One region of the Desulforamulus aquiferis genome, then DNA from elsewhere that is predicted to be linked to it. Evidence: riboswitches for the same ligand, from Rfam matches in the RefSeq annotation. Region 1 holds a riboswitch; each other region holds the start of a gene.
The links. Region 1 has a riboswitch for cyclic di-AMP ahead of eam (glutamate 2,3-aminomutase). Riboswitches for the same ligand answer to the same signal wherever they lie in the genome.
Positions count from the first base shown of each region.

Region 2: it holds a riboswitch for cyclic di-AMP, as region 1 does, so the genes downstream of both, P6N53_RS08930 (ABC transporter ATP-binding protein) here and eam (glutamate 2,3-aminomutase) in region 1, are expected to answer to the same signal.
Region 3: it holds a riboswitch for cyclic di-AMP, as region 1 does, so the genes downstream of both, P6N53_RS07250 (potassium/proton antiporter) here and eam (glutamate 2,3-aminomutase) in region 1, are expected to answer to the same signal.

Region 1 covers NZ_JARPTC010000002.1:175,694-185,931, forward strand. The annotation lists gene hydG ([FeFe] hydrogenase H-cluster radical SAM maturase HydG) at 1-438, shown strand, start outside; gene P6N53_RS01985 (GntR family transcriptional regulator) at 623-1,234, shown strand; cyclic di-AMP (ydaO/yuaA leader) riboswitch at 1,722-1,861, shown strand; gene eam (glutamate 2,3-aminomutase) at 1,869-3,140, shown strand; gene P6N53_RS01995 (hypothetical protein) at 3,244-3,441, shown strand; gene P6N53_RS02000 (SIR2 family protein) at 3,568-4,641, shown strand; gene P6N53_RS02005 (hypothetical protein) at 4,978-5,193, shown strand; gene P6N53_RS02010 (hypothetical protein) at 5,341-5,673, shown strand; gene P6N53_RS02015 (L-lactate MFS transporter) at 5,907-7,160, shown strand; tRNA gene P6N53_RS02020 (tRNA-Leu) at 7,253-7,339, opposite strand; gene P6N53_RS02025 (hypothetical protein) at 7,599-7,757, shown strand; tRNA gene P6N53_RS02030 (tRNA-Gln) at 7,834-7,908, opposite strand; tRNA gene P6N53_RS02035 (tRNA-Tyr) at 7,912-7,997, opposite strand; tRNA gene P6N53_RS02040 (tRNA-Glu) at 8,012-8,087, opposite strand; gene P6N53_RS02045 (response regulator) at 8,386-10,238, shown strand, end outside.
Region 2 covers NZ_JARPTC010000012.1:103,273-113,510, forward strand. The annotation lists gene P6N53_RS08895 (type II restriction enzyme) at 1-440, shown strand, start outside; gene P6N53_RS08900 (response regulator transcription factor) at 592-1,284, shown strand; gene P6N53_RS08905 (HAMP domain-containing sensor histidine kinase) at 1,262-3,484, shown strand; gene P6N53_RS08910 (heavy-metal-associated domain-containing protein) at 3,543-3,755, opposite strand; gene P6N53_RS08915 (dimethylarginine dimethylaminohydrolase family protein) at 3,891-4,652, opposite strand; gene P6N53_RS08920 (futalosine hydrolase) at 4,904-5,602, shown strand; gene P6N53_RS08925 (1,4-dihydroxy-6-naphtoate synthase) at 5,602-6,447, shown strand; cyclic di-AMP (ydaO/yuaA leader) riboswitch at 6,646-6,789, shown strand; gene P6N53_RS08930 (ABC transporter ATP-binding protein) at 6,897-8,018, shown strand; gene P6N53_RS08935 (ABC transporter permease) at 8,015-8,656, shown strand; gene P6N53_RS08940 (ABC transporter permease) at 8,676-9,296, shown strand; gene P6N53_RS08945 (glycine betaine ABC transporter substrate-binding protein) at 9,310-10,215, shown strand.
Region 3 covers NZ_JARPTC010000009.1:107,452-117,689, reverse strand. The annotation lists gene P6N53_RS07285 (CoB--CoM heterodisulfide reductase iron-sulfur subunit B family protein) at 1-719, opposite strand, end outside; gene P6N53_RS07280 (4Fe-4S dicluster domain-containing protein) at 721-1,320, opposite strand; gene P6N53_RS07275 (YkgJ family cysteine cluster protein) at 1,900-2,637, shown strand; gene P6N53_RS07270 (YlbF/YmcA family competence regulator) at 2,767-3,156, shown strand; gene P6N53_RS07265 (response regulator transcription factor) at 3,252-3,950, opposite strand; gene P6N53_RS07260 (LytA/YqiH family protein) at 4,076-4,396, opposite strand; gene P6N53_RS07255 (CBO0543 family protein) at 4,896-5,420, shown strand; gene P6N53_RS07250 (potassium/proton antiporter) at 5,704-7,170, opposite strand; cyclic di-AMP (ydaO/yuaA leader) riboswitch at 7,256-7,379, opposite strand; gene P6N53_RS07245 (helix-turn-helix domain-containing protein) at 7,567-7,830, shown strand; gene P6N53_RS07240 (hypothetical protein) at 8,137-8,319, shown strand; gene P6N53_RS07235 (hypothetical protein) at 8,342-8,794, opposite strand; gene P6N53_RS07230 (LysR family transcriptional regulator) at 9,023-9,946, shown strand; gene P6N53_RS07225 (5-methyltetrahydropteroyltriglutamate--homocysteine S-methyltransferase) at 10,048-10,238, shown strand, end outside.

The sequences.
Region 1 (10,238 bases):
GGTTCCTGTACTGGTGTAGGAGGATATAAAAAAGAGGCTGATAAAAAGAATTCCCTTAAACTTGAGACTGCTGGGTGTGATGAGGAAGATGCCCCTCAGTTCTATGTAGACGATCACAGAACACCGGATGAGGTGCTCCGTGGAGTTTGTCAGTCAGGCTGGCTGCCCAGCTATTGTACCGCCTGTTACCGCAAGGGCCGTACAGGAGATCGCTTTATGGCCCTGGCTAAAACAGGAGAAATACAAAACGTTTGTCAGCCTAATGCCATACTAACCTTCAAAGAGTACTTAATGGATTATGCTTCCCCTGAGACCAAGGAGGTTGGCGAAGAGACAATCCGTAAACACCTTGGCGAAATAAGTAATGAAAAAATTAGGGCCGTTACCGAGGAGAGACTAACGCAAATTGAAGCTGGTGTGAGGGATCTTTATTTCTAGAGCTTATAACGAGCCGCGGCTGCCATTAATTTTGGTACCGCGGCTTTAGCTATATATTTGATGATTATCTCCAAAACTGTATTTTTGTACTGACTTTGACTTATTTTTTACTTCTACACTTTTTTATTTCATCTGTCCCGGCTATAATAGGATATTATCAAAGCTTTTTCTGGAGGGTACCTTTTTGCCGAACAGTGAAGTACACTTAGCAAGATATATTACTATTGCAGCAGATATTGCAGATCGCATTGTGCGAGGGGAATACCAGGAAGGACAAAAGATATTTGGCCGATCTACTTTAGCGGGTAAATATAATGTTTCGCCGGAGACAATACGCCGGGCCTTAACCCTTTTACAGGAAGTAGGGATAGTCCAGGTGGCTCCGGGAATTGGCGTTGTGGTTCAATCTGTGCCGGCTGCACAAAAGTATATGCAGGATTTTGATCAGCGCAGGGTATTGGCAGGTATCCATGAGAGACTCCATGAATTAGTTAGGGAAAGGGATAAAATTAACGACGAAATATCTAAGCTAATGGAAGAACTCATGGAGCACACACTTCAGTTGGAGACCCGTCTTTACAAGATCGAGGAGTGGAAGGTGTTAGCTGAATCTCCCTTGGTGGGTCTTTCCTTGTCAGAATCTAGATTAAATGAAAGTAGAGTTTTAGCTATCCAACGAAAAGGTGAGGAAGAAATAGTCGATCCTGATCCCGACAGGGTGATTCAAGGTGGAGATATCTTAACTATTTATGGAACGGTTAATCCAGAATGTAAGGATGGCTTAGTAAGGGTCTAACAGATTGTTAACAAGGTGTGATAAACACCTTGTTCAGCCTGTTGAAAAGGATTCAACTGGGTTTTAATAATCCCGAACAGCGACATTCGAAGCAGTGGAAACAGCGCTTCGCGAAGCTGAGGATGCGAAAATGGGTGAGCGGACATGGATGTCCGCGAAAGCCTGAGGTAAACACGATGTTTACTCGAAGGCGGCCCATTTTCGCACGAAGCAAGGGATTAGCGCTGTCCACTGCGGAGAGAGGAGTCGTGAGGGATTATTAAAACCCGAATATAGGTAGTTTCTCGACAATCTGAACAAGGTGTGATAAACACCTTGTTTTTTTTTTGGACTTGTCATTGTTATCCAAAGATGCAGGTGATTACTTCAAATAAATATTAAAAGTTTCTTAAGAATACTTAAGTTGACCATGCATGACATTGTATACAGGCAACCTTTATGTTAAAATTAAGTTGTGGCAACTTGCTAGTAATATGATGTTGCCTGTAAAAATATGTTGCTTAATCCTGATAACAGGAGCGGAGGAACCGACCTTTTGGGGTGAATCCAGTACCAGGTACTGGTAGGGTTTTATCCTTTCGACCCGAACCCGTCAGCTAACTTCGTAAGCGATAAGAGAAAGGGAGGTATGTTTATGTCCGTAAATTTGAGACATGAAGAACTACAGCTGGAACAGGAGAAAAGAAGAGTAGCTTTAAGAAGAGCCAGGGAACTCAAAGCAAGAATTGATGGTTACTTAAAAGAGAAACAAAACATACCTAATGGGTTTGAGATTCAGGAAGAGTATTGCCAAGCCAAAGCAGCTATCTTGAACTATTTTCAAGCAGGCGAAGAGCAGTGGAAAGATTGGCATTGGCAAATGACAAATCGTATTAGGGATGTAAAAGTGCTAGGAAGCCTACTAAAGCTTACCTCAGAGGAACTTGAGGACATAGACAAGGTTGGCAGGCACTATCGCTGGGCAGTATCACCCTATTATCTAGCACTTGCCATAGCCGGTGGAGTAAAAGGTCCTGTATGGGTTCAGGCAATACCCAGTATTGAAGAAACAAAGGATAGGTATGGTGCCGAGGACCCTATGGGAGAAGAGTTTACCTCACCTGCCCCAGCTATCACCAGAAGATATCCCGACAGACTCATTATTAATGTAACTAACCAATGTGCCATGTATTGCCGCCATTGCCAACGTCGTAGAAATATTGGTGAGATAGATGTGCATAAGCCGCGGAAAGCACTGGAGTCAGCAATAAAGTACATTAAGGAAAACACTGAAATTAGAGATGTACTTATTACCGGGGGAGATGCACTGCTCCTATCGGATAAACAAATTGACTGGTTGCTGACCGAGCTGGATAACATTCCCCATGTTGAGATTAAACGTATTGGCACTAGAACTCCTGTTACCATGCCCCAGAGAATAACGCCAGAATTATGTGCAGTTCTAGAAAAACATCCGCCCATTTATATTAACTCTCAGTTTAACAGCCCCTTAGAAGTTACGCCGGAGGCAAAGGAAGCCTGCGATAGACTCATTAAAGCTGGAGTTGTACTTGGCAACCAAGCAGTTTTATTAAAGAACGTAAACAACAATGCCAATGTAATGAAGAAACTAAATCAAAGCCTATTAAAAATTCGTGTTCGGCCCTACTATATCTTCCATGCCAAAGCCGTTAAGGGCACAAGACATTTTATTACAGGTATAGATGAAGGAATTGAAATTATGGAACAGTTGAGGGGTCATACATCTGGACTGGCTGTTCCAACTTATATCATCAATGCACCCAATGGATATGGCAAAACACCCATATTACCCCAATATCTTGTGGAAAATAAGGGTGAGCAAATAACCTTGAGAACATGGGAAAAAAGAATTATACCTTATAACCTGGGAGGTAAGTCCCACTAATAAAAAATAATCCTGATAATTTATCAGGATTTTTTTTATGCTTGACAAGAACAAGTGTTTGGTATAAGATATCATCAACAAACAGGTGTTCGGAGTGATGTACATGAAAAGTGCTGAGCTAAGGTTTGATTTTCCGGTTGTCAATAATACAGTAACTAACCCAGAGCTGGAGATTGTTGATGAAGTTACCGACTGGTTAGAGAAAGAAGACTCAGAACTGGCCAATGCCTTTGGATTTGGTATCTGCTATATTGCCTTGTTTTTCTTCTCGGCACAGATATTAAGGTTTATTTTTATATAAATATTCCCGCCCAATACTTCTTGCATAAAAGTGTTTAGAAGAGATTAACTCTGGTTAATACCAGGGTTATTTTTTTTCTAAGGAACCATAATAAATGTTACCGAAGTAAAGCCAGGGAGGAAAAAAGTGTCAAAAGTATATGTGCTGGGAGCAGGAGCGGGGGCTTCCTATAGAGGTTCCTTTTTAGGAGAAACTAGCCCTGTAGCAAAAAACTTTTTTGAAAAAGCCATGAAGGTCTTGAACATCCATAAAATAAGAGATAGGCACTTCAGAGACGGAAATTTAAAATACGAACATATATTTAACTTTATTGAACTATTTTGGGGTGTTCCCAGGGAAAAGGTGAATCAAGCAACTTTGGACATGGAAGAGGTTCTAACCCTGTTAAGTATTGAGTTAGAGGAAGATATTCCTGGCAGGGAAAGGCTGTTGCAGGCATATGAGGAATACCTCTTATTGATGGCCCTCACCTTTGATAAAATACTTTACGGTGAGCCCTGTCCCCATCATCGCAGTATTGCCCAATCCCTTGAGCCAGGTGACAATATAATTTCTTTTAATTACGAATTACTCATGGATTTTGCCCTTTACAAGTTGCAAAAACCTGGCTTGGTCTGGTCCATTAGGGATGGCTATGGTATTTTCTGCCAACAATTAAATAGTGTTCAAGAAAAAAATACTCTAAGGAAGGAAAACTCCAGTGTCAAACTTCTTAAGCTGCACGGTTCCTTAAATTGGCTTTACTGCCCCAGTTGTGGTCAACTGTATACCTATGAGCATAGTGACCCACAGGGTAATAGTGTAATTATAAACGGAATGGCCAACATGGTAAAATGCGCTACAGAACATTGCTGCCATAGGCTCAGCAGAGTAATTATACCCCCAACCCTAATGAAGAATTATCAGTCCATACCCTTTATTCCAGAGCTTTGGCGACAGGCTAGGGAAGCATTAACCAGGGCCAGGGAAATTATTGTGATTGGATACTCCTTTCCCACTACGGACTTTAGGTCTAATTGGATGTTTCGCAAGGCCATGGTTCATAATGATGCATTGGAAAAGGTAGTCATCATAGATGCGGCAGAAGGTTATCAGCTAGAAACTCTTCTCGCCAAACATAGGAGTATATTCCGTATGCAAGAGCTGAAGTTTTATCCAAGCATTTCTAAATATACCGAGGAACTAAATAGCCTATCTTAGGGTCTACAACATGGATAAGAAGAATCCAGCGGGGTAAGATAAAACCAAAGCCCACCCGTCGCTTGTGGAATGCGCGGAAAGGTTAACGGGCAAAGGTGTCAACAAAACCACTGGAAAAACCGACACCCATGGAAGGGTAGGGGGTTGCCTTTCCAATAGACCTCTGGCTTTTCGCTAGGGGTCTACTATATGGGCTATACTAATTAATATTTGTGCTATCATATTGACTTATTAGTTATCTAAAGTATAATTAAATAAAGAAACTGAATATTGAAAACTAACTGAAAGTTACCTGCGGTTACCTACATATTAACTTTCACTAGGAGGGATACCGTAATGACACAATTTGTAAAGAATTGTCCGACCTGTGGGCAGATACTGGTTGAAAAACTAGTAAATGTTACGGTGGAGGAAGATATCGCAGTCTGTTATGCAGAATCTATACCTGCCTTGGTTTGTGTAAATGCAAACTGCGATAACAGAGAGAAATACTTTGCACCATTCTCTTATAATCTATTAAGAATGAAATGTCCTGAGATTAGAAGACTATAAAGTTTCTCAACCCGGCAATGGCCGGGTTTTTTATAGTTAGAAAGTAATAACAATAGAATCAATAGGCAGCCTTAGTTTTAGTTGAAATGATACCTGCTATAATTTTATAATAAACTAATACAAGAATTTTACCAGGAGGATTGTCTAATGAAGATAGGAAACTTAGAAAAGCCAACCTATAACCACATTCGTGAAATCTTTATTTCTTTGATCGAAGAGCTTAGTGGGTCTAGACCAATAACTGAGGACTTATGGTCAAGTATTTCTGACGAAGAAACCAGAGAGAAAATTATAAAGGAATTTGTTAGAAGAATGGAACAGGCATACTCCTTTGAAATAGTTTTGAAGGAATCTCTAAAAGATAGGGAGGGTTCGGTGGAGAGTGTAGCCGGTGAATTATATCATGTATTTTCAACTATGTTCCTTGTTGAGGCAATAAACTCAAAATTGAGGGCAGGACAAGGGAATATAGAAATATGATCTATAAAGAGAAGCACGTGCAAATGCAGGTGCTTCTCTTTATAGAGGGAAGTTTCTGATTATTAAATAATATTAAATGATAATTATGTCTATAAATTTGACAAGTAATGATGTATTATAATAATTACTTTACACTCCATAATATAAATTCTATTTTATAGGGAAATTTACAAGTAATAGCAAGGAGTGTTCTCGGTATTCAAAATATTATAAAAATTAAAGGAGCTGATTAGTTGAATCAAGTTGTTGACCAAGAAAGTACAGAAAACAGGTGGCTGCCTGTCATTGCCGGTATTGCTATCCAACTATGCCTGGGTACGGTATATATTTGGGGTGTATTTCAGCCCGCCGTGGTTAAACTTTTTGATTGGTCCCAGGCCACCGTTGCCCTGACCTTTTCCCTGGTCCTTGGTATCTTTGTCTGTGGGAGCACCATAGGCGGAATGCTTCAGGATAAATTTAGCCCTAAACCTGTAATTATTGGAGGGGGAATAATATTAGGCATCGGCGTGTTTTTGGCCTCCTTTACCACTGCAGAACGCCCCTGGTGGTTGTGGTTAACCTATGGTGTTATTGGTGGTTTTGGAATGGGCACTACATATCCTACCATAATTGCTTGCTGTCAGAAATGGTTCCCGGACAAAAGGGGGTTAATAACTGGCTTGATAGTATCTGCCCTTGGTTTTGGGGGGGTAATATTTACACCATTAGCCCGATATTTGATTAGTAGTCGTGGTGTTTTGGAGACTTTTGTATGGTTTGCTGCCATTTTTACCACTGTATGCATAATAGGAGCCCAGTTTATTAAAAATCCACCGCCAGGATATAAACCCGCTGGCTGGACACCTCCAGTTAGCACTGGAGGTACCTTGACAAAGCAAAATTTCACCACCAGGGAAATGGTTTATACACCCCAATTTTATATGGTATGTATCACCCTGATGTTAGCCACTGCCGCAGGCTTAATGGTGATTCCCTTTGCCAAGGTGCTAGGCATACAAGGGGGACTTTCTGATGCAGCGGCCACCAGTGGGGTAATGGTTATTGCACTTTTTAATTCCTTTGGTCGACTCTTTTGGGGAGCTATGTCGGACAAATTGGGAAGAAAAACAACCATCATTTGTCTTTTGATAATAGCAGGGTTATGTATGCTTTTCTTAGCTAAAGCACAAGGCTACTCCGTTCTTGTTTTAATAGCTATTATTGCCTTTGCCTATGGCGGCTACCTTGGCGTATTTCCTGCCATAACAGCAGATTTTTGGGGTCTACGCAATATGGGTATGAATTATGGCATCATACTCCTTGGTTTTGGTGTTGCAGCGGTGGTTTCACCCTATGTGGCTGGGTATATACATGATACAACTAACGGATTTGAAACATCCTTTTTGATTACCGCCATTGCATCCTTTATAGGTGCTGTATTATTCTTCTTTTTAAAACCACCTGGGTATAAATCGACCCGAATAGATACTGGAATAAGTAAATAGCATATTATAGTAAAACTCCTCACCTTGAATTTTGCAAGGTTAAGGAGTTTTATTAGCATAAAAAAAGAACTGCTTGTTGCAGTTCTTTTTGTTGGTGCGGCAGAAGGGACTTGAACCCCCACACCCTAACGGGCATAAGAACCTGAATCTTACGCGTCTGCCAATTCCGCCACTGCCGCATTTTAACTTGTTTCGAGGGACTTTGTCCCGCCGACAATGATTATTATATTATATTGTTATTTGCTATGCAAGAGTAAATTTTTATAAAAAAGAAAAAATGCCCGACCAAAAATAGTCGGACAAAGAGGTAACATTTCAAGTGTAATATTATTATGCCACAAATAATCAAAAAACTAAGACAAGTAGGCGACAATTATGTAAATATTATTGTAATTATTAAGGAAACAATAATAAGGAGTAAAGTATGGAGGTGATGAAATGGCGAAAAGGATCAAGGGCCTCTTAAAAAATGCCGGAACTACAGGGGAAGGGTCTCTGGTAGGTAAAGGTGGATATCATGAAACCTGGGATACCGGAAAGGCCAATTATATAAAGAAAATCCAAAAAATGACCGGGATTAACCGACCTAGTGAGTAGGATTGCCAGGTAACTATCGTTCATTACGAAAGCCTCAGCCAAGCAAAAAAGATGTGCATTGCACATCTTTTTTGCTTGGCTGAGGCGGCTGGATTTGAACCAACGAATGCCGGAGTCAAAGTCCGGTGCCTTACCGCTTGGCGACGCCCCAATATGGTGGAGGGAGAAGGATTCGAACCTTCGAAGTCGTCTGACGGCAGATTTACAGTCTGCTCCCTTTGGCCGCTCGGGAACCCCTCCGTAATATGTAAAATTGGTGACCCCTACGGGATTCGAACCCGTGTTACCGCCGTGAAAGGGCGGTGTCTTAGGCCGCTTGACCAAGGGGCCAATTTAGTTGAACTCTTACTGCAACGGTTCTAATTATAACAAAACATTTTGTTTGTAGCAAGTGTTTTTAATAAGTAAAATTTAACAATGCGAAATAAATTTTATTAATTTTGTAATACTTTTGTAATTCTTTAGTTAAGCAAAAACAATAGCTTAATGATATTATTGACAAGATACAGATTCCTATAAAATATTTGTACAATTTTAATTAAATTAATAAATATTAAATGATTTTTATTTCTTTTTGTCGAAAATAAGAAATAAAAAAATGCCTTGGGAGAGCATGGGGGGATATACGTTGCAGGAAAGGCTTATTAGATTGCTTACTGAAAAAGAATCAATGATTATTGATAGATTAATAGACTATGCCAAAGCCGGTGGTTTTACAAGGTACAATTCAACCAGGCAAGAGGATTGGCGGTTGTCGGTCCAGGAAATAATTAAGGGACTTACTGATTACTTGCGGGATTATGATAATGATATTATTTCAGTAGAAGATAGTCATGCCAATAACCCTGTAGTTAATTTTGGAATTATTAGTGCCAAAGCCCATCGGGCCAGAGGCGTTACCTTAAAGATGTTTCTTTCATTATTTAAATTTTACCGAAGGGCCTATTTAGACATGGTAAACGATAGTGAATTTTCTTCTGAGGAGAAAACTGCTGCTAAGAGAGCCATGAATACTTATTTTGATCGTTTTGAATTAAGCTTTTGCAGTGAATGGGCCGGTGAAGGGCCTGATTCTAGATTGCATGAATTACAAGCCATAAACCGTCAGTTAACTAATGAAAAAAATAAGCTAAGAACAATTTTTGAAAGCATGACTGAATGCGTATTTGTAGTAGACCCTGATATGAAAATTACCGAGATAAACTCTGCCGCTGCAGCCTATTTTGAAGTTAACCAGGAAGATGTTATCGGTATGGAGTGTTGTAAGCTTTTAGGCTGTGATAAAAAATCCGAAGAGTGTCACTTGTCGGTGGCTATGAAAACCGGAGGGTGTTATAAAGGCGTTGAGGTAGAAATCACCACCAAGAAGGGTCGCCGGCATATACATACAAGCGGTTCCTTTTTACATGATATCAGCGGTAAATATGCTGGTGGTGTACAGGTATTTGTTGATGTAACTGAGAGATACAACATGGAGCAGGCACTACGACTTCATATGCAGGCAAATAATAGCTCCAGTGATTGTGTTACCATCTTTGACCAAAGTGCGCAGCTTATTTATGCTAATCCAGTGGCAGTGAGTGTATTAGGCCGAGGAATAAGTGAATTAATGGGGTTAGGTATTGAGGAGGTTTATCAAGGAGGGGATAAAATCCTCTTAAACCTTATCAGAGGTGAGCTATGGCGTGGTGAACTAAAGCTAACTCACCCGATAAATCAAAGGGAAACCTTTATTTATTTGCACGCAAATCCAATCCGACTAACAAACGGAAATATTATAGGTTTTCATGCCGCTGCCAGGGACATTACCCTTCACAAACAAACCCAAATCAAGCTCCAGGAAGCCCGGGAGGATACAGAACGGGAGGCCGCCAAACTGAGAGCGATTGTATCAGTAATGCAGGCATCAATAGTTTTGGCTGACTCCGATAATATTATTAAGGAAGTTAATGAACAATGTGAACGTATTACTGGAAGGACAAGGGCTGAACTCATTGGCAAAAACCTTGGGGATTTGCACCAGGGGGAATTTAAAGAGAAAATATGGCAAATCATAGAAAACTGCCGCAAGGACCCCAAACATCCACCCTTGTCCATTACAAGGCGATTAGGCGAAGTAGATGTCATTATGAGTATCCAGCCAGTTTACCGAGATAATAAATATGATGGCATATTATTAATGGCGGTGGATGTAAGCGAGGTAGCCAAGGCCAAAAGACAGGCGGAGCTTGCCAGGGAAGTTGCAGAAAAAGCCAATGAGGCTAAGTCCGAATTTTTAGCAAATATGAGTCATGAAATACGCACACCTATGAATGGTATTTTAGGTTTTGCAGAGGTATTGCTGCAGCAAAACCTTAACTCTCAGCAGGAGGAGAGCGTCAAGGTAATACAAAAGTGCGGCGAACAGCTTATGGAATTGATCAATGATATTCTGGATCTATCAAAGATTGAATCCGGCAAGCTTGTTCTGGAGGAAACATG
Region 2 (10,238 bases), on a different contig from region 1:
CAGATAGCTTTAGGAGAGTTATCAACTTATGTGAGCTGCTATATCAAAATAACATGACAAGGGATGAAATTACCACTAATTACGATTTTGATCCAAGGCAGACCAACTATTATACAGATGCTGCAAGATATTTAGGGCTGGTAGATAAACAGAAGGAAAAGGGCTCTGTGGCTTATGTCCTAACAAGTGAAGGAGAAAGGATTTTTCAGCTTAAATATAAAGCCCGGCAATTAAAGTTTGTTGAATTGATAGCTAAACACAAGCCTTTTTACGACACGTTAAGACGGTGTTTTACCATAGGAAAAATACCTGCAAAGGATGAAATAGTTGATATAATGAAGAAATCTCAGCTTTATAGGGTTGAATCCGAAAGCACCTTTAGAAGAAGGGCCTCCACCATAGCAGGTTGGCTCAAATGGATCATGGATTTACAAAGATAAATCAAAGGCATATGGCCTTTGATTTTTTATTTTGCTGGAAATGTGTTAACTTAAGAAAGTCTTAAGTTTTTCATAAACCCTATATTAAGAATTACAAATTATAATTTATATAGTCATTAATGATAGATATTGATTGGAAAGGAGAGTTGGGATGGACAATTACTTTGTACTGGTTGTGGATGATGATAAAGAGATTCGGGATGCCATTGAAATTTACCTAAAAAATGAAGGCATCACGGTTATAAAGGCTAAGGATGGCATAGAAGCAATTGAAAAATTAAATGAGCAGGTTATTCATCTCATCATTCTAGATTTAATGATGCCTCGGCTGGATGGGATAACCGCCACCTTTAAAATAAGAGAAAAGCAAAACATTCCTATAATTATACTAAGTGCCAAGAGTGAGGATACAGACAAGATATTGGGACTTCAGGTAGGTGCCGATGATTATGTCACAAAGCCCTTCAATCCCCTGGAGCTCATTGCCAGGGTGAAATCACAGCTGAGAAGATATGTCACCCTGGGGAACTATGAAGGGGCGAAAAAAATAATTGATCTTAACGGCCTGACCCTGGAACAAGATGCCAAGGAAGTAACAGTGCTGGGTGAGGTGGTTAAACTGACACCCATCGAATATAAAATTGTTGAATTACTAATGACGAACCCGGGGCGGGTGTTTTCAATTAATGAAATTTACGAGCGAGTCTGGAAGGAACCAGGCTACAACGCTGAAAATACCGTTGCCGTACACATTCGTAAAATTCGTGAAAAAATAGAGATTGACCCAAAGAATCCAAGATATCTTAAGGTGGTGTGGGGAATTGGATATAAAATGGAAAAATAAAATTGTTGTGGCAGCCTGGGTGTTGCTGTTTACCTTTGGACTTAATGGGATATTTTGGGGCTTATCAAACTCCAGTGAATACCTCAAAAAAAGTTATTTCTATACCCAGCGGTTTGAAAATCAGCTTAGTAATTTTACTAATTATTTAAGCCTGTTAGAGTTAAGTTATCTGCCTAAGGAGGAAATGAAGGAAAGCATCATAGTTTCAGAAGAAGAGATAAATGAGCACCGCTACAGATACGGAAACCTTACAGAGCAGATTGAAAATATTAAAGGGCAGTATGAGGGTAAAATTCAAGAGGCACAAATAAATAATAATGCTGAATTAACTCAAATGTATATAGACGAAAGGGATAAAAAAATAGAGGATATTACAAATAATTTTAAGAGTGACGAGTACGTGCGGGAAAAGGTAATTCAAGAAAAGGGGCAGCAGGTAGATAAGTATTACCAAGAACTGGAAAGTCATCGGGCTGAATTTAACAAATATAGGGCTGACTTTAAATACTACTTAAAGGATACCTCAACGGGAGAAACCTTTACTAATTTAGAGGCGGCTAATGATGCCGAGGCCAATAGACTCTTAAGCAATAAGGATATGTTATATGTGCGCAGCTACCCTTCGGTAAGACAAGGCTATCTAAGCACAGAAGGTCGGCGCCTTGTATACCTTCAATACGGAAGTTCTGTGGCTCCCCTGGAAGTGAACAAAAATAAAGTATTTGAGGGTGTAATAGCAGTACCTAAGACAGCCCCTGCAGCAGGTATGGTATTAGGAAGTTTTCATGATTATCAAAGGAGTCAGATGCTTTACTTCCTATTTGTGCTGAGTTCCATAGGGGCCCTTGGGTTGAGTCTGAGGCTATATAAAAAGACACCCATTCCAGAAATTATGGGTAATGAAAAATGGCAAACTCTTTATAACAAAATACCAATAGATGTAGCAGGCATGACTTTTTTAATCTTTACCCTGATAACCTTGAGAAAATTAACCAGAAGCAATTTTATTTACTTAGACTACATGTGGGCTTTTGTAGAAGATTTTCTATTTGGATTAGCTTTAAAGGCAGTCTTTGTTGCATTTACTGTGGTTCAGGGAAGGTTACTGTTTAAGAGGCTGAATAAAGGTCAAAGTGATAAAGAATGGCAAACCAGCTTGCTATATAAATTATTCCAATCAACAAAGGAAGCCTTTTTAATCAGGAGTATAGGGATCCAGCTTTTGATACTATTGATGATAGCATTTGCCTTTGGTATAGGTGCTGTTGCGGTGTTAATGGAGCCAAGGTTTATACTGGTGTATTTTCCCCTATTCTTGCTGATAGGCCTACCGGCCATATTTTTCATGGTCAGACGAATCGGTTATTTCAATCGCATCGTCACTCACTCAAATGACTTGGTGCGGGGAGATTTACGGTCAGACATACAGGTTGTTGGCAAATCTGCCTTAGCCAATTTGGCGCAAAGCATAAACACTCTAAGGCATGGGGTACAGGCATCCCAGAGGGAACAGGCTAAAAGTGAAAGGTTAAAAACCGAGCTAATCACCAATGTTAGCCATGATTTGAGAACACCCCTAACCTCCATAATCACCTATACAGAACTGCTCAAATCCCCGGGTTTAGGCGAGGATGAACGTAATTCTTATATTGAAATTATCGACCGTAAATCTAAGAGATTAAAGGTTTTAATTGATGACCTCTTTGAAGCATCAAAAATGGCCAGCGGTAATATTGAGTTGGTAAAGGAAAAGGTCGATCTGGTCCAGCTATTACAGCAAGCCTTGGCAGAGCACGATGAAACTATCAGCTCGTCCACCCTGCAATTCCGAGTCTCGAACCCGGAAAAAGCCCTGTACGCCATAGTAGATGGACAAAAACTCTGGCGAGTCTTTGATAACCTCATCGGAAACATCCTAAAATACTCACTGGAAAACACCAGGGTATATATCTCTATTAAATCCCAAGGCGGCAACGCCATCATTTCATTCAAAAATGTGGCCAAGTACGAGCTTGGCGAAGATATTGACGAACTATTTGAACGCTTTAAGCGGGGTGATCAATCCCGCCACACAGAAGGCTCAGGCCTGGGCCTGGCCATCGCAAAATCCATAATAGATCTACACCAGGGCCACATGGATATAGAAGTGGATGGCGATCTCTTCAAAGTAACCATATCCCTAAACACCACCAATCCCTAGTGTCAGGGGGACGGTTCTTCTGACAATCTGAGGCGATTGTCGGGTAGGAATGTTCCCTTTAGATTTCTATGACAGTATAACCTTCCTCAAGGATTGCTTGTTTAATATCAACTAGACCTGTTTTTCCTTGATCAAAGCGAACTGTTACCCTATTGTTCAAAGGGTCAATATTAACTTTATCTACCCCTTTAAGTGTATATAATCTATTTTTAACTGCGGTGTTACCGTTACCACTGATTCCGTCAACCCTAAGTTCAGCATTAACTAACATAAGAATTCCTCCAATAAAGTATAGTGTAACCTTATAATATCCAAAACAAGACAATTAACCCCCATAGAATTCTATGGGGGTTAAAATGCACGTGTATTGGCATATTGTCAGTGGAACCGTCCCCGTGACAGGGGGTTAGAAGCGGAGGGAGAGGCAGGTGAGGCCGCCGTCCATTTTTTGAAATTCGGACATGTCCAGTTCGATAGTGGTATAGCCTAGGGCTTGAATGGCAGATAGTGTTTGAGGGAACCCTTTGGCAACAAGGACAAAGTCGTTGATGAGGATACAGTTGGCAGAATAGTTCTCTGCAGTGGGTGTTTGAATAATATTGTAGTCTTTGAAGATTGGGTGATTAGCTAGATCTCCAGCGGCTACAAAGTTTTTTTGATCTAAGTATGTAATGCCGGTTTTTAGGTGTAGGAAATTATTAAAGGATACTGCTGAGCCGGTATAGTGGTACTTATTTAGTATGTTTATTAATTGCTTAGCACCTTCCTCATTAGTGCGGTGAGACAAACCAATATAGAAATGGTTCTCGACCCTCATGACGTCCCCTCCGTCAAGAAGCCCGTCACCCACAATAGCTTCTATTTCTGAGTAGTTATTCCTTAATGTGTCCCCTATGATCAGCTCTTCGCCTTGTCTGCTTTCCGCACCCAGCCGGGTAATTACGGCGCACTTTTCAGTGACGATGGCAGTATCTTCAACAAAGGTTGAATCAGGATACCTTTCATCTGCTTCTAATACCCTAACTTTAAGGCCACATCTTTCCAAAGCCGCTACATATTGAGCATGCTGCTCCAGGGCTTGGTGATAATCTGGCTTACCCAACCCGGCCTTAGTGATCCCTGCAGCAAAGTTTGTACTAGGTTTTCTGACAATAGCTTGAGTAAACATGGAAACAACCCCTTACGTTAATTGAATGCTTATAATTTCTACAATGTTCACAAACAATTTGATTTTAACCTACCCAGGTGCCTATGTAAAGAAATACAAAAGTTAGAGATGAAGAAGAAATTCTCTTCAGCAAAGGCCACCCTATTGCAAGAGCCATGTTATAATAATCCGTAATTTAGGGAATCAAAGGAGGCAAGGAAGAGTCTTGTGCTTCCTGCTTCACATACTAGGTTAAGGAGATAGATTTAGCATTGAATACACAAGGAGTACAGAATAGTGTCAAAGGTGCATATAAGCCTCGAATTGAACAACGTATTTTGATTATGACCGCCGTTCCAGCGGAGCGGGATGCTGTACTGAGGGGACTGGGGGGTGAGACAGGCTTTGATGTCCTGGCAGCAGGTGTTGGACCTGTAGCCGCCGCAGTTCAAACGGCTAAAGCCCTAGCAAGGGCAAAATATAGTTTGGTAATAAGTGCCGGTATCGGTGGGGGCTTTCCCGGTAAGGCGGAGGTGGGTTCCCTGGTGGTGGCCAGTGAAATTATTGCTGCTGATCTGGGGGCGGAGACCCAGGAGGGGTTTTGCAGCTTAGAGCAATTAGGCTTTGGCTCATCCAGAGTCCCTGTTGATGAGGATTTATTGAATCTGGTGTACGAGACACTGCTTGGATCTAAACTTCCTGTTAACACCGGGCCTGTTCTCACGATATCAACGGTAACCGGCACCGCAGAGAAGGCCAGGGAGCTGGCTGGCAGGGTTCCGGGGGCAGCTGCGGAAGCCATGGAGGGTTATGGAGTGGCTTTGGCTGCTCAGGACAGCGGTGTAGAAGTTTTGGAGCTTAGGGCCATCTCCAATCTGGTAGGCCCCCGTGACCGTAGTGCCTGGCGGATCAAAGAGGCCTTAGAGGCTTTGGAAGCAGCTACTTCAATATTAGTGAGGGTGTTGAAATGATCAAAATAGCTTTTTCTCCATGTCCCAATGATACCTTTATTTTTCACGCCTGGGTGCACGGATTAATTCCTGGTGCGCCTAAGCTTGAGGTTACCTATGCAGATATTGATATAACAAATAATCTGGCAGCCGGGTTAAAGGGACCAGATATAATCAAAATCTCCTATGCAGCTCTGCCCTGGGTATTGTCCCAATATGATCTTTTACCATGTGGGGGAGCTTTGGGGCGAGGTTGTGGCCCATTGGTACTGACTTCAAAGGCAGTAGATTCTGCCAAGAAGCCCGGCCTTTTATCCGGGAGAAGTGTAGCGGTACCCAGTGAGAGGTCTACGGCCTACCTGCTTTTCCGGTTATGGGCAGCCCAAAATGTGCCGGGGGGAGTTGGCCAAATTAAAGTGCTGCCCTTTCACGAAATTATGCCTGCGGTACGGGACGGTCTGGTAGATGCTGGGCTGGTAATTCATGAGGCACGCTTTACATATCCTTCCTATGGCTTAAAGCTATTGGTAGATTTAGGCAGCTGGTGGGAGTCGGATACCAACCTGCCAATCCCGCTGGGAGCTATCGTAGCCCGTAAAAATGAGAATCTCCAGGCAATTGCCGACTGGATTCGAGCCTCGGTGAAATATGCCTGGGCTCACCCGGAGGAATCTAAACAGTATGTACTAAAGCATGCCCAGGAGCTGTCGCCAGAGGTAGCACAGGCACACATTGGACTTTATGTGAACGACTTTACAGAGAATCTTGGAGAAACGGGCTTTAAGGCCGTGACCACCCTGCTAAAACGTGCCTCGAAAGAAGGACTGGTGCCAGAGGTAAACCTGAATACACCGGCAAGCTATTAATAGTATTAGATTATTAAGTTTGTGGTCCATTGTCTAAGAATCCCTAAGGATCCACAGTTATCGTGAAGAACTTTTAGCATTTATAGGTTAATTGTGTAATATCACTTTATTCTTTATTAAATGCCATATTAACAAGGCTTATAACGTTATAACAATTTTAAATATTATGTTAAAATTAAATTTGTCCAAAAAAAATCATACTATATGTCGCTTAATTCCTCATTCCTGGGGAAGCGGGGGAACCATATTTTTGGGGTTAATACGGTGTGCTTCACACTGTTAGGGTTATACTTTTCAATCCGAACCCGTCAGCTAACTTCGTAGGCGTAGAAAAGTTAAATTGCAATGGTTAAATCTTTACTTTAATCATTTGTACTAATTTTTTGTCGTCTTCCCCCTTGGAGAATAATTCCAAGGGGGTTTTTTGATCATTTGAATGGGGGAGTGATATGATTCAATTTGAAAAAATAACAAAGTCCTTTGGTGATCTTGTTGTGGTAGACAAGCTGGATTTACATGTCAAAGAAGGTGAGTTCTTAGTTCTGATTGGACCAAGTGGGTGTGGTAAAACTACAACTTTAAAAATGATCAATCGTCTTGTGGAGCCCACCTCCGGGGATATCTTTGTAAAGGGTAAAAACGTCATGGAAATGGACCCGGTGACGCTGCGACGTGAAATTGGTTATGTTATTCAACAGATCGGTTTGTTTCCCAATATGACTATCCAAGAAAATGTGGACGTAGTGCCCCGTCTTCTGGGCTGGGACAAGGAGCGAAGAATTAATAGGGTAAGGGAATTATTAAGTCTGGTGGACATGGACCCGGAGCTTTATACAAATCGCTACCCCAATGAATTAAGCGGCGGACAGCAGCAGCGTATTGGTGTATTAAGGGCATTGGCAGCAGAGCCGTCAATCATTCTTATGGACGAGCCCTTCGGGGCACTTGATCCGATAACCCGCGAAAGTCTCCAGGATGAATTGAAAAACCTCCAAAGTAAGCTGCACAAGACTATAGTTTTTGTTACCCATGACATGGATGAAGCCTTAAAATTAGCAGACCGCATTGTTTTGATGAAAGACGGTAATATTGTACAGTTGGATACTCCCGAGATGCTCTTGCGCAAGCCGGCCAATGATTTTGTTGTTGATTTCATAGGAAAGCATAGAACAAACGGTCAGGAGCTGCAAGCAGTTGAAAGCATCATGAATCCTAACCCGGTACTTATAAGTCCGGAGAAGGGCATAGCTGAGGCTGTAGCATTAATGAAGCGTAAAAGGGTAAATACCTTGTTGGTGGTAGACAGCCAGCAAAGGTTATTGGGCACCCTTTCGGTGGAAACCTTACGGGCTTATAAAAATGCTTATAAAGTGGGGGACTTGGCATACAGCAGTGTGCCTACGGTCAAAGCCGGTTCGCTGGCCCGGGATGCCTTTGATATGCTAATAAACCAAAGGTTAGATTATATCCCGGTGGAGGATGACAATAATAAAGTGCTGGGGATAATCACCCGTACCAGTATGGTAAATGCCCTGGCAAATGTGGTTTGGGGTGAGGAAGAAACAGCATGAATGAATTAATACAAACCTTTATTAACCGCCATGATGAAATATTGATGTTAACCTGGCAGCACATTTATATTACAGCGGGATCCGTTGCTTTAGGTGCGCTGCTTGCCATTCCTCTAGGCATCTGGCTGGCTGACCGGGAAAAAGTAGCCCGGTATGTATTAGGATTTATAGGAACAATACAAACCATACCAAGTTTAGCTTTTTTCGGATTTGCCTTTCCTATTTTAGGCATCGGCTTACTCCCCGCAATGACGATACTTTTTCTATATTCCATCTTTCCGATTCTTCGCAACACGTACACTGGTATCAAAGAGGTAAATCCCGCTCTGGTTGAGGCAGGGCGAGGAATGGGTATGAATAAATGGGAACTTCTTACCCTGGTGAAGCTGCCATTGGCACTGCCTCTAATTATTGGTGGTGTTAAGATATCCACAGTTTACATCGTAAGCTGGGCCACAGTGGCAGCCCTAATAGGTGCAGGAGGGCTCGGAGATTTGATCCTTGGTGGTATCAGCATGGTAAACATTAATCTAATCATTGCAGGCACCATTCCCGCGTCACTACTGGCCATTTTATTTGGCTTGATGATCACACAAATTGAAAAAGCAGTAACGCCACAGGGCTTAAGGGCAAAATAAAAAATGAAGGAGGTGTACTATGTTTGAAATAACATCCCTTTCCATTGAACATTTGTGGCTATCGGCTTCCGGAGTATTGATTGCCGCACTCATAGGAATACCCATAGGCATAATTTTGCTGCAAATACGTTCATTGGCAACCCCTGTGCTAGGTCTAATAGATATGTTGCAAACAATTCCCAGCTTAGCAATGCTGGCCATAGCCCTATACTACTTTGGCCTTGGCAACGGCAGCTTGATATCTGCATTAGTGGTATATTCCTTATTACCAATAGTAAGGAATACCTATTTGGGCCTAAAGGGTGTCGATACCAATTTAATAGAAGCAGGTAGAGGTATGGGAATGACCAAGCTGCAGTTGCTATGGCAGGTGCAATTACCCATAGCCCTTCCAGTCATGTTATCCGGCTTTCGGGTGGCCATGGTGACGGCCATAGGAATTGCTACCATAGGGACCTTAATTGGTGCCGGAGGCCTTGGCAGTCCCATCTGGAGAGGTATACAGTTAGCCGATAACTCTATGATCTTGTCTGCTGCTATACCGGCTGCGTTACTGGCCATACTGTCAGACGTAATATTAGGTACTCTAGAGAAAATCACTGTTCCAAAGGGATTAAAGACAAGGGAATCAGTTCAATAAAGGGAGGTACAAAATGAGGGGAAGAAAGTACTATATTTTAATAGCTTCATTGTTGATTTTAATGTTGGCCATAACTGGCTGTGGAGGCGGAGATGCCGCCGGTGGCAAGGAAAAGATTGTAGTGGGCTCTAAGAACTTTAATGAAAGCATTATTCTGGGTGAGCTTATGGCTCAACTAATTGAAGCAAAAACTGATCTGCAAGTTGAACGAAAGTTGAATTTAGGGGGAACCCTGGTGTGCTTCCAAGCACTGAAAAAGGGTGACCTTGATGTATACGCCGATTATACAGGAACAGGATTAATGGCGGTACTAAATATGCCTGTGGAAACAGACCCTGATAAGGTTTATGATATCGTACAAAAGGAATATAATGAGCAGCATAATATTAAGTGGCTAAAGCCCCTTGGTTTTAACAACACCTATGCCATAGCAGTTCGCCAGGAAACTGCAGAAGAGCATAATCTAAAGACAGTTTCCGATTTAGCACAAGTATCACAACAGCTCGCCTTTGGTACCGACCAGGAATTTATTAACCGTGAAGATGGCCTAAAGGGACTAAAGGAAACCTACAACATGAAATTTGAGAAAGAGCAGGCCATGGAGATAGCCTTACGCTATCAAGCCATTGCTAATAAAAATATATCAGTAACAAATGCCTTTGCAACCGATGGAGAACTGATTAAATACGATTTGGCAATATTAGAAGATGATAAAAATTTCTTCCCTCCCTACTACAGTGCACCAACCGTTAACCAGAATACCCTGGAGAAGCACCCCGAGTTGGAAGAGGTTTTAAATCTATTGGCCGGGCAAATTAGTGATCAAGAGATGCAGCAGCTAAACTTCAAAACAGCCGTTGAGGGCCAAGCCGAAGCAGAAGTGGTAAAAGAATTTTTACAAAGCAAAGGGCTAGTATAAGTTAAAGAACCAGGGTTTGCAAT
Region 3 (10,238 bases), on a different contig from region 1:
ACCTGATAGGCATCAAGGTTTAATTGACACAGGGGACAAGGGGTTATTATGAGATCCGCGCCCGCTTCCTGGGCACTCTTTATTATTGGATATATGGAAGAAATCGTCATTTCGGGAGAGGTCATATTCATGGCCCCGGTACAGCACTTCAGCTTCATGGGGAAGTTAACCGGTTCTGCTCCCAAAGTCCTTGCAATGTCATCTAGGAAGGTAGGGTTTTCCCAGTTGTCAAACTCCCTTAAAGAACGTACAGTTTGGCAACCTACATATCCGGCAACCTTAAGACCTTTGAGAGGCTTTGTTACCTTTGCGGCAATAGCATCCAGTCCTAAATCTGAAACCAATACATCTAAGAGCATACGGACTTTTAATTGACCGTTGTAGCTTAGGTTGTCTTTACTCAAGGCATCATTAGCATTGGCCTTAAAGCTTTCATCAGTAAATTTCCTATTGGCACAGCCTAGAATTGTATAGCAGGAGCTACAGGTGGCAACTACGTCCTCTTGACCCATTTTTTCAGCCAGGGCAAGATTTCTAGCAGCTAGTACATCGGCAGCGAACTGACCAATTACACTAGATGTTACCGTGGCACCGCAGCAGTTCCAGTCTTCAATTTCTTCCAGCTGTATCCCAAGTAACTTGGCCACCTCAAGAGCAGAGTGATGGTAACTTATACCCATTCCCTCACTGGCACATCCGGGATAAAATGAATATTTCATGCTAGTGACCACCCTCCTTTGCAAGTTCAGCAGCTCTATTTAACACCTCGCGTAATTTGCCAGGGTTCTTAACACCTTTAGGAGGCAGCAGTGGCAAACGACGATGCAGCATCATGGATTTACCAACATCTTGCATGTCTAAACCCATTTTGATTAGGTTCCCAATACCCAGCTTCAAACCATAATTTAGTGCTAATCCACCTTCCCAAATACGGCCACGCTTTGATACGTCCTTTGCATATACTTCTGCCATAGCCTGGGAATTATGGCTGATCCCATTCTCCACAGCCAGGTGGCGAAGGTCATGCATTACATCCATCATCGGAACCCCGCGGGGGCAACGACAGGCACAGGTATAGCAAGAGGTGCAGAGCCACATGGTGTTGCTTTTTAATACTTCATCCTTAGCACCCGCCCGGATTAGCTGGATAATTCTTCTTGGGGAAATATCCATCTTATCCTTTAATGCACAGGTAGTGGGACAAATACCGCACTGCATGCACATTCTGACCCATTTCCCGTTTTCCATATCATAAACCTTTTTAGTAAACTCCGAATCATACTTAACAGTGGTCTTGCCTTTTGCTGCAACTTCAGACATTTACTTCCCTCACTTCCCTTCGGGCATTCTTCCATGCAGCATTACCATTCGTACTTGCTGCTTTGAATTGGTCGGTTTCACAACCCATTTCGGACTTGCACCCTCTGGCACTTTCAAAAGGCTTGTGAATATCCGCACACGAACTAACGCAAAATTACCTCCCGACACCTCCTTATCAAAGATATCAGAATGCTAATAATTTAATAATATTGTTAAAATATCAATCAGTTTATTGGCTGATAAATCTATATTTTTAATATATCACTACTGTTTTGCGTTGACAAGTATTATTATAATCCGGCAGCAGTTTGTGTGAAGTGAGAACAGGCTTTACATGTGTCGTCAGAATGACATAACATTTGTGTATATCGTAACTTATTCGATATGATTATGTAGAATCCTGCATATTAAGATCTATTAATTATTTTTTTTAAATTCGGGGAGCTACTACTTATCCTATAGCTTTCAGCTTCAGTATATGCTAATTATTTGGTATTTTATCCCATCGTCAGCCTAATAATATTTTGTTATAATTGTGACTTAGCAATGTCTTAAAAATTGGTTTAAGGAGATGAGATTATGCTGCAGCCGGTAGAATTATACTCTGCCCTCGGACTAGCTGATCGCAATAATTTATTTAACCAACTACAGAGCATTTATAATAACCTTCCAGAAACAACCTGCGAAGGCTGTGCCACCTGCTGTAAATGGGGCAGTCCCCCGGCTTTTTTTATCGAGTATTTAAATATGTATAAATATCTTAGAGATAATATGAAGGATAAGTACAAAGAAATTTTGGAAAAATCCACCGAGTACTTCTATCTTGAGCTGGTTGATGCTAGTCAAGCTTGCCCTTTTTTAAATGAAGAAAATAAATGCTCCGTCTACTCAGTACGACCCTTTACCTGTAGGTCCTTTGGGCTCTTAAGTCAACAGGATTTTGAAATCGGTGATCGGAGTCTTAGAAGCCTGGCAGAAAAATACTGGGAAGAATATAATATCAAAATATCCGATGAATTAGTAAACTCTGAATTAGCCTGGTGCGGAAAGGTTGCTTCTAGTCAGGGTGCCCACATAGAAAAATCAATCTTAGCCGGACTTGCTGCCCAGATTAGCACTATTGATTATAAATTTTTCCCCCAGGACTTAGTGGATCAAGAAGGAACACTACTTCCCTATCCTACACATATGATGAACACAGTTCTTGGTGCTGGGGCCAGAGCAAGAAAAATTAAAGTGATGAAAGAATTTAGTGACCAGGGTACTAAAGAGTTGTTAAATACTTTCATTGAAAAGGCTCGTTCTTATCAATTTTAGGCATATCCTATTGAATCTCCGGTCTTTCCGGAGGTTCAATTTTTTTGTTGGTGCGATATATTCATCTTGAGCATGGCATGAAGGATTTTGTTATATTTTGGAGAAGATATGATTTAAGGAGGTGAAATTATGGCAAAAATTGATACCGCTCTTAATATGTGTGTAGAACTAGGCCGCGTGTTATCCGAAACAGAAGAATTTAAAAATATGAAACAAGCCGAGGCCGCTCTTTTGCATGACGATGAAGCACGTGGTCTTGTAGAAGGTCTTCAGTCTTTACAAGTGCATATCCAAAAGAAAAAACTGGCTGGTGTAGAGATAACTGAAGAAGATAAGAGAAATATGCAACGTACTGAGGAAGAGGCTATAAAGAACCCCCTAGTTAAGGCTTCCTTTGAGGCCCACGAAAAATTCCAGGGTATTATGACCTTGGTCACCGCTAAAATTAGGGAAGGTATTCGGGCCAATAACCAACCCCAGCCTGTGGACGATGAAGAAACCGAAGGCGAGCTAAACTAAAATACTTATACAAAGTCATAATAAAGAAAAATAGACTCACACCTTACAGGGGGTCTATTTTTCTTTATGTTCTTGGTAGAATTATAGATTCTTTATTACTTGGGAGGTTCGAATTTATAACCTACTCCCCATACGGTTTTAATTAAATCAGGCTGAGCCGGATTCCGCTCAATCTTCCTTCTGAGTCTTCTAATATGTACTGTTACAGTATCTTCGTCCCCTTCGTACCGACTTTCCCATATCTGTTCTAATAGCTGCAGCCGTGAAAATATTTGATTTGGATGGGAAGCCATCAACCAGAGCATATCAAACTCTTTTGCTGTTAAGCTTATCTCCTGTTCCCAAATCCGTACCAGACGGGTGGTATACTCGATATAAACATTGGGATATTCTAATATTTCCTTATTTTTCCTTGGAGAGGGAGAACTTTTGCTTCTTCTTAGCACAGCCTTAACCCTTAGGGCTAATTCCGCCGGGCTAAAGGGCTTTGTTTGATAATCATCAACACCCATCTTAAAACCAACTATTTTGTCCACAACATCGTCTTTAGCGGATAATATGACAATGGGGACATCCACTACCATTTTAATTTTTTGGCAGGCCTCTAAACCATCTAGTTTTGGCATCATAATATCCATAACTACCAAATCTGGTTTAATTGCACTGGCTAGCCTAACAGCCTCTTCACCATCCTGGGCAGCCACTACCTTATAACCTTCTTGCTCCAAACATAGTGTAACAATTTTAACAATTCTACGGTCGTCATCTGCAATAAGTATTGTACCGTTACTCATGACTACCCTCCTACTTTATTACTACTGAAAGAGTACTTTTGACGTCATAAATTCGAATTCCTGCTAATTTTGTAGTATTTTTTATAGTAAAAATAATAACCCCCGAATACCGGGGGAAAAGCACACTAATTATTAATTAATTCTATGGCCTTTATTTCCAGTTGTTCATACTGGTTTTCTATATAACTTATTTCTACCCACTCATCACTTTGCAGGGCCGTGAAATCAAAGTCTAAGCCGTCGGTTCTAAAGGCCTTAGGTTCTCCATCAATGATTATTTCTACAGAATTGCTATCAATTTGGCCAACATATTGACCCATCACACCCTCTACACTCTGCACAGAATTACTGTCAATTTTGCCGTCATTCTCAACAGCCGTACCTCCACAGCCTGCTAAAGTAAAAATTAGCAAGGTAACCAGTAATAACAACGACACTCTTCTCATATTTGCAACCTCCGCACTTATATTAGTGTTGATAAAAATTTTTAATTATTTTTTTACTTCTAATATTATTTGACCACGCTATGCTGAGCCTGTCAAATAAAAAATATTACCAGCTTGTCAAACTAAAGCTATTCAGCCCAAAGGCAAATACATTTTGAGCCCTCTGTGATAATTTAATATATGCCAAGTAATATCAATCCCATGACCTCTTATTTCTGTGCTTATTTTCTTTTTTAGGTGAATAATGTCTATACATTAGGAGATAATATTCGGCAAGGAGGTGGTGTGGAAATTGCTTAATATTAGGGGTGGGGGGCTCACAGTGGTACAAGTATCCAAAACTAAATAAGGACCTGTTATTAGGCCCTCCACTCTTTTAAATTAAAGAATAAAATCAAGTCAACCTATTAGCAATAAGGCTATGGGGTTATAACTTTTTAATATGACTATTTTAGAAGCCAAGGATTTGCAATCCTTGGCTTCTAAAATCACTTAAATAATGCAACACAATAATTCTGCTCCTAGGGAAATGCTGTATCATTATGTATTGGAGGTAATGGCCTTGTCCAAGGACAGGTTAATAGAAATCCTTTCATGGATAATACTAATCTTGCTGCTTATATTGCTGGTGCCAAGGGACAAGATTCGTGATGCTCAAGTAATTTTTTTATCTAAACAACTATTAACCTGGTTTTTTGGATTGCTGGTGGTAGAAAAAGGGCTGATCAAATACCCGGTACGCCTTTTCCCAAAGGCAAATCGTACCAGCTTCACCTTTGAATTTTTCGCCTATCCGACTATCTGCATTTTCTTTAATCTGTACTACCCTTATGGTCAGGACGTTGGCAAACAATTGCTGCATTATGTTTATTACACCTCTGGCATAACTGTTTTCGAAATAATATTAGAAAGATATACTAACCTTATTAAATATATTAACTGGAAGTGGTATTGGACCTGGCTTACACTATTAATAACTTTTACGATATCCAACTTCTATTACAGATGGTTTTTTCAACTCTAGCTTTATATGCAAGGACCAGGAATGGGTAAATCCATTCCTGGTCCTTAATTTTACCATTTTGGCAAAATATGTATCATTCTTATTGGAGGTAGAATATCTTAAATAAAAAGGAGTGAATTCTATGGGTTTTGAGACTCTTGGCGCAGGTGGAGTATTACCCATTTGTTGTTGTTTTCTCCTACTTATAATCCTTATTATTGTCATTTGCTGCTGCTGCCTAGCTTAATAACTCCATAGCTGCCCGGGTATTTAACCGGGCAGCTATTTTATTTAAATTACTGCATTAAACCTTTAATAATTTTTTCAACTCTTTTTTGCTATCTCTAGATACCAGGATGTAAAGAATATCATCAGGTGCAATTGTTGTTTGTCCGGATGGTGTTATTAATTCCCCGCCCCGAACAATTGCAGTAACCAGTACATCTTTAGGAAAGGTAATCTGCTCTAAATTTTTACCCGTTATACTCATCTTCTCATCAGCTTCACATTCAACAATTTCTGCATTTGCCTTTCCTATTGAAACCAGCTCTAAGGAATGGGGGGGCTCAACCTTTCTTGGTCCAAGCAAGTTAAGCTTTGCTGCAACAGTCGTGATGGTAGACCCCTGGATTAGGGCAGAGGTTAAAACAACAAAGAACACCACATTGAAAAATAATTGGCTGTTCTCTAACCCGGCTATCATGGGGAAGGTTGCCAAAACAATCGGCACTGCTCCCCTTAAACCTGCCCAGGACAGAAAGATTTTTTCCTTAAAGTCAAATCCCATTTTAATCAAGGATATAAAAACTGCGGCGGGGCGAGCAATTAATATTAGTATTACCGAAAGCATCAAGCCCTTTAGTACGACCTCCCCTGTAAATAATTGTGCGGGAAATGTCAATAGACCAAGGAGCATAAACATAAGGATCTGCATCATCCAGGCGAAGCCTTCATTAAACTTGAATATAGAGGATTGGTAGGTCAGCTCCGAATTTCCAATTAGCATCGCAGCCACATAAACCGCCAAAAAACCACTTGCTCCTATTAAGGCTGTTACACTGTAGGTCAATAGGGCTAATGAAACTGCAAAAACCGGGTATAAACCGCTGGATTCTAAATTTATGCCATTTATAGCTTTAAGGGCTAGTTTCCCTATGACCAGGCCCATTATTAACCCAACAATCATCTGCCAAAAAAACGAGCCAATCAACGTATAATAATTGACGGCATCTATTGAAATTAGATTAATGAAAGAGATTGTCAGGAACACCGCCATTGGATCGTTGGTTCCTGATTCTGCTTCTAGTGTTGCGGCAAGTCTCTCACGAATGTTTTGCCCTTTTAAAACAGCAAAAACCGCAGCAGCATCTGTAGAACCCACAATTGCCCCAAACACGAAGCCTTCAAACCAGGTTACCCCTAGTATCACCTTAGCGGCAACTGCAACTACTGTAGAGGTTATTAGAACTCCTACCGTGGCAAGGCTTATTGACGGAATTGCAACTGGCTTTACTGTGGACCATTTTGTATGCAGTCCACCTTCAAAAAGTATAATCACAAGTGCTAAGATTCCTATAATCTGAGCCTGCTTGACATTGTCAAAATATATGATCCCAAGCCCATCACTGCCGGTAATCATTCCCACAAGAATAAAAAGGATAAGTGCAGGTACACCCATACGAGTAGAAAATTTGGTTGCCAATACCCCAACAATTAAAAAAAGGGCTACAAGTAAAACAAAATAATCCGTGGTAACTACCGGACTTGTCATAACTGGCCAATTCCCCCTAACCGAAACTTATTATGCCTATCTGGCAATAAAAAAACCACAAAGTATTATGACCCTCTGATCATAATACTTGTGGCTTAATGCTTACGGAGTTAGCTGTCGGGTTAGGGATAGCTGCCCCTTTTCTTATTAGAAATTCACCCCTGGGAAGTGGTTCCCCCGCTTCTTAGAGAATTCAGCATGATTTTATTATATAAATTATATCACAATTATTACAAAATTAGAACATGCAATATCATTTATATAATAATGTTAAATCCCAGAATCTTAATCCATAATATGTCATAAGTTGCAACAATAATGCAATAATATTGCACCAGCAATGAAGTGTAATTGCAGTTAGTCCCCCCTATAATGAACGGAGGGGGTGGGCAAGTATTGCGTATACGAAAGAAGTTCCTACATAAATATAGAGAAATCGGAAGAAAAGTAGCCTATTACCGTAAACTTCGTGGGCTAACACAGGAAGAACTGGCGGAAAAAATTGATGTCAGTGTGAGTCATATCAGTAAAATTGAGGCTCCCCAGGCTAGTACATCTTTTTCCCTTGATATGTTGTTTCTTATTGCCGAAGGCTTAAAGGTTGATGTGGCAGCATTCTTTAACCCGATTGAAATAAGCAGTCCTTATTTAAGAAAGTAATTAGTTTATTGACTTATTATTTTTCGGGTTTTATAAATCTTTTATCGCTAGTATTTTAAATACCTGTAGACTTCAGTCCTGCAAATATCCTTTCATATCTAATTTCCTTTTGCTCAATTCATTTTAATAAAATGGTTATACAGCTAACTCTTGATTCTGCGAATTAAGGGTTTTTGATTTGCTTAGTTATTTAATATGTTGCATAAATATGGCAATTTAGTTGCATTATTCATGCAACATATGGTATTATATGGATGTATTTGTTGTTATTTGGCAAGCAATCTTATGGAATGGGTGTTTGGTATAATGAAGAAACCGAATATTTTAATACATTTAAAAGATAGTACCGGAAGGATAATGGGATACTCAAGGCTAATTTCAAAGAATACAAGCGACGAAGAAATAATGAAGCTTGCATTGTATATTATTTCTGAAGCACATGATTTAATGAAAGCTATAGACGAGGTTGAGTATAAGCTACTTGATTAACCTTTAAATTTCCTCGTGCTTATTAAGCCCTTCTTCTACTTGTAAATAGCACTTTCACATTTTCCAAACCGTTTTTTTCAAACTCCTTAGAGTACTTCTTCTCAAGCTCCAGGGACCTTCTGAAAAGAACTTCGGCTGACGGTTTTGCTGCCCTTGCCACCACTTCATTATTGGCATCCCGCCTGGCTAGATTAGATACTAACTGATCCCAAAATATATAATCATCATACTCATCTATAAAATCCAGAATTCCACTTTCTTCATACTCTCTGGTCTCATAATATTTATCAAGCTCACGGTCAAATTCGACCAGTTCCTCAAACCCGTAATCTTTACAGAAGGAGAAAATATAGCTCTGCAGCTCCTCATGTTCCTCACTTTCATTATCATACTTGGTGGAGTTGATTACCATATTTCCAGCATAAACCAGATCCAATAATGTCCTGAATTGCTTCTTGGTAAAGTTAATCTTCACATTACCACCCTCTTCTATATAGTACGATCGTTATTTAATATACTGAGTTTCTTTCTAAAATCCTCTAATATTTACTCTATTATATATATTTCGATTTTAAGGCATAAATCTTAAGTAGCTACTCGACAGCAGCTAGCTGGTCTCTTTACTTATTTGCTCATTCTTCTTAGCTTTTTCAGCAAAATAAATTTCGTGATATACTTACCAAAATAAACTGGAGGAACAAAGATGACTTTACAGCAATTAAAATATATTATTGAAATCGTTAACTGCGGTTCTATCAACGAGGCTGCAAAAAGGCTGTACATAACTCAGCCCAGCCTTTCCAGCGCTGTCAAGGAACTGGAAGCTGAAATCGGCATCGAGCTTTTCATACGCACTACAAAAGGAATTTCTCTAACCGTAGATGGTGCGGAGTTTCTCAGCTATGCCCGGCAGGTGGTGGAGCAGGCGGGACTTCTGGAACAGCGTTATCTGAATAAAAAGCCTTCCCGTCAGCTTTGCTCCATCTCCACACAGCATTATGCCTTTGCCGTCAATGCATTTGTCAACCTCATTAGGAAAAGCGGTGCGGATGAATATGAATTTACTCTGCGGGAAACACGAACATATGAAATAATTGAAGATGTTAAAAATCTACGAAGCGAAATCGGGATTTTGTATAGAAACCCGTTCAATTGCAAGGTCATTGAAAAACTGCTTCGGGAAAACCGACTTGATTTTCATCCCCTTTTTACTGCAAAGCCCCATATTTTTATCAGTGCACAAAATCCCCTGGCCACTAGGGAATCTGTCACTCTGGAGGATTTAGATGACTATCCTTACCTGTCCTTTGAACAAGGGGAATTTAACTCCTTTTATTTTTCAGAAGAGATTTTAAGTACGGTATATCATAAGAAAAGCATCCATGTCAGCGACCGGGCTACCCTATTCAATCTGCTGATTGGGCTGAACGGCTATACTATCTCCACCGGGATTGTCAGTGCCGATTTAAACGGAGACAACATTATATCTGTACCCTTACAGGTTGACGACTATATTCAGGTGGGCTGGATTGCAAACCATCAGGTTCGTCTCAGCAATCAGGCAAATGCTTATTTGGATGAATTGAAGTCTGTGATCCAGGAATACGGTCTTCAATTGCAGGAGTAGGTTATAGTTATAATCTATATCCATCTATTAATTTTAAGCGTTACCCTATATGTTTTTCTCCGTGCTATACTGAAAAAAACTTTTAGTAAGGAGAGCAACATATGGCTAATTTACTTGAAAACACTACAACGAGAACAATTGCACCTTTCCGTTATGATATCGTCGGAAGCTTTCTGCGTCCTCAAGCAATCAAAGATGCACGGGAAAAATTTGCAGACGGGAAAATTACACAGGCAGAGCTAACCCAGGTGGAGGACTCAGAAATTCGAAGGCTTGTCACCAAGCAAAAGGA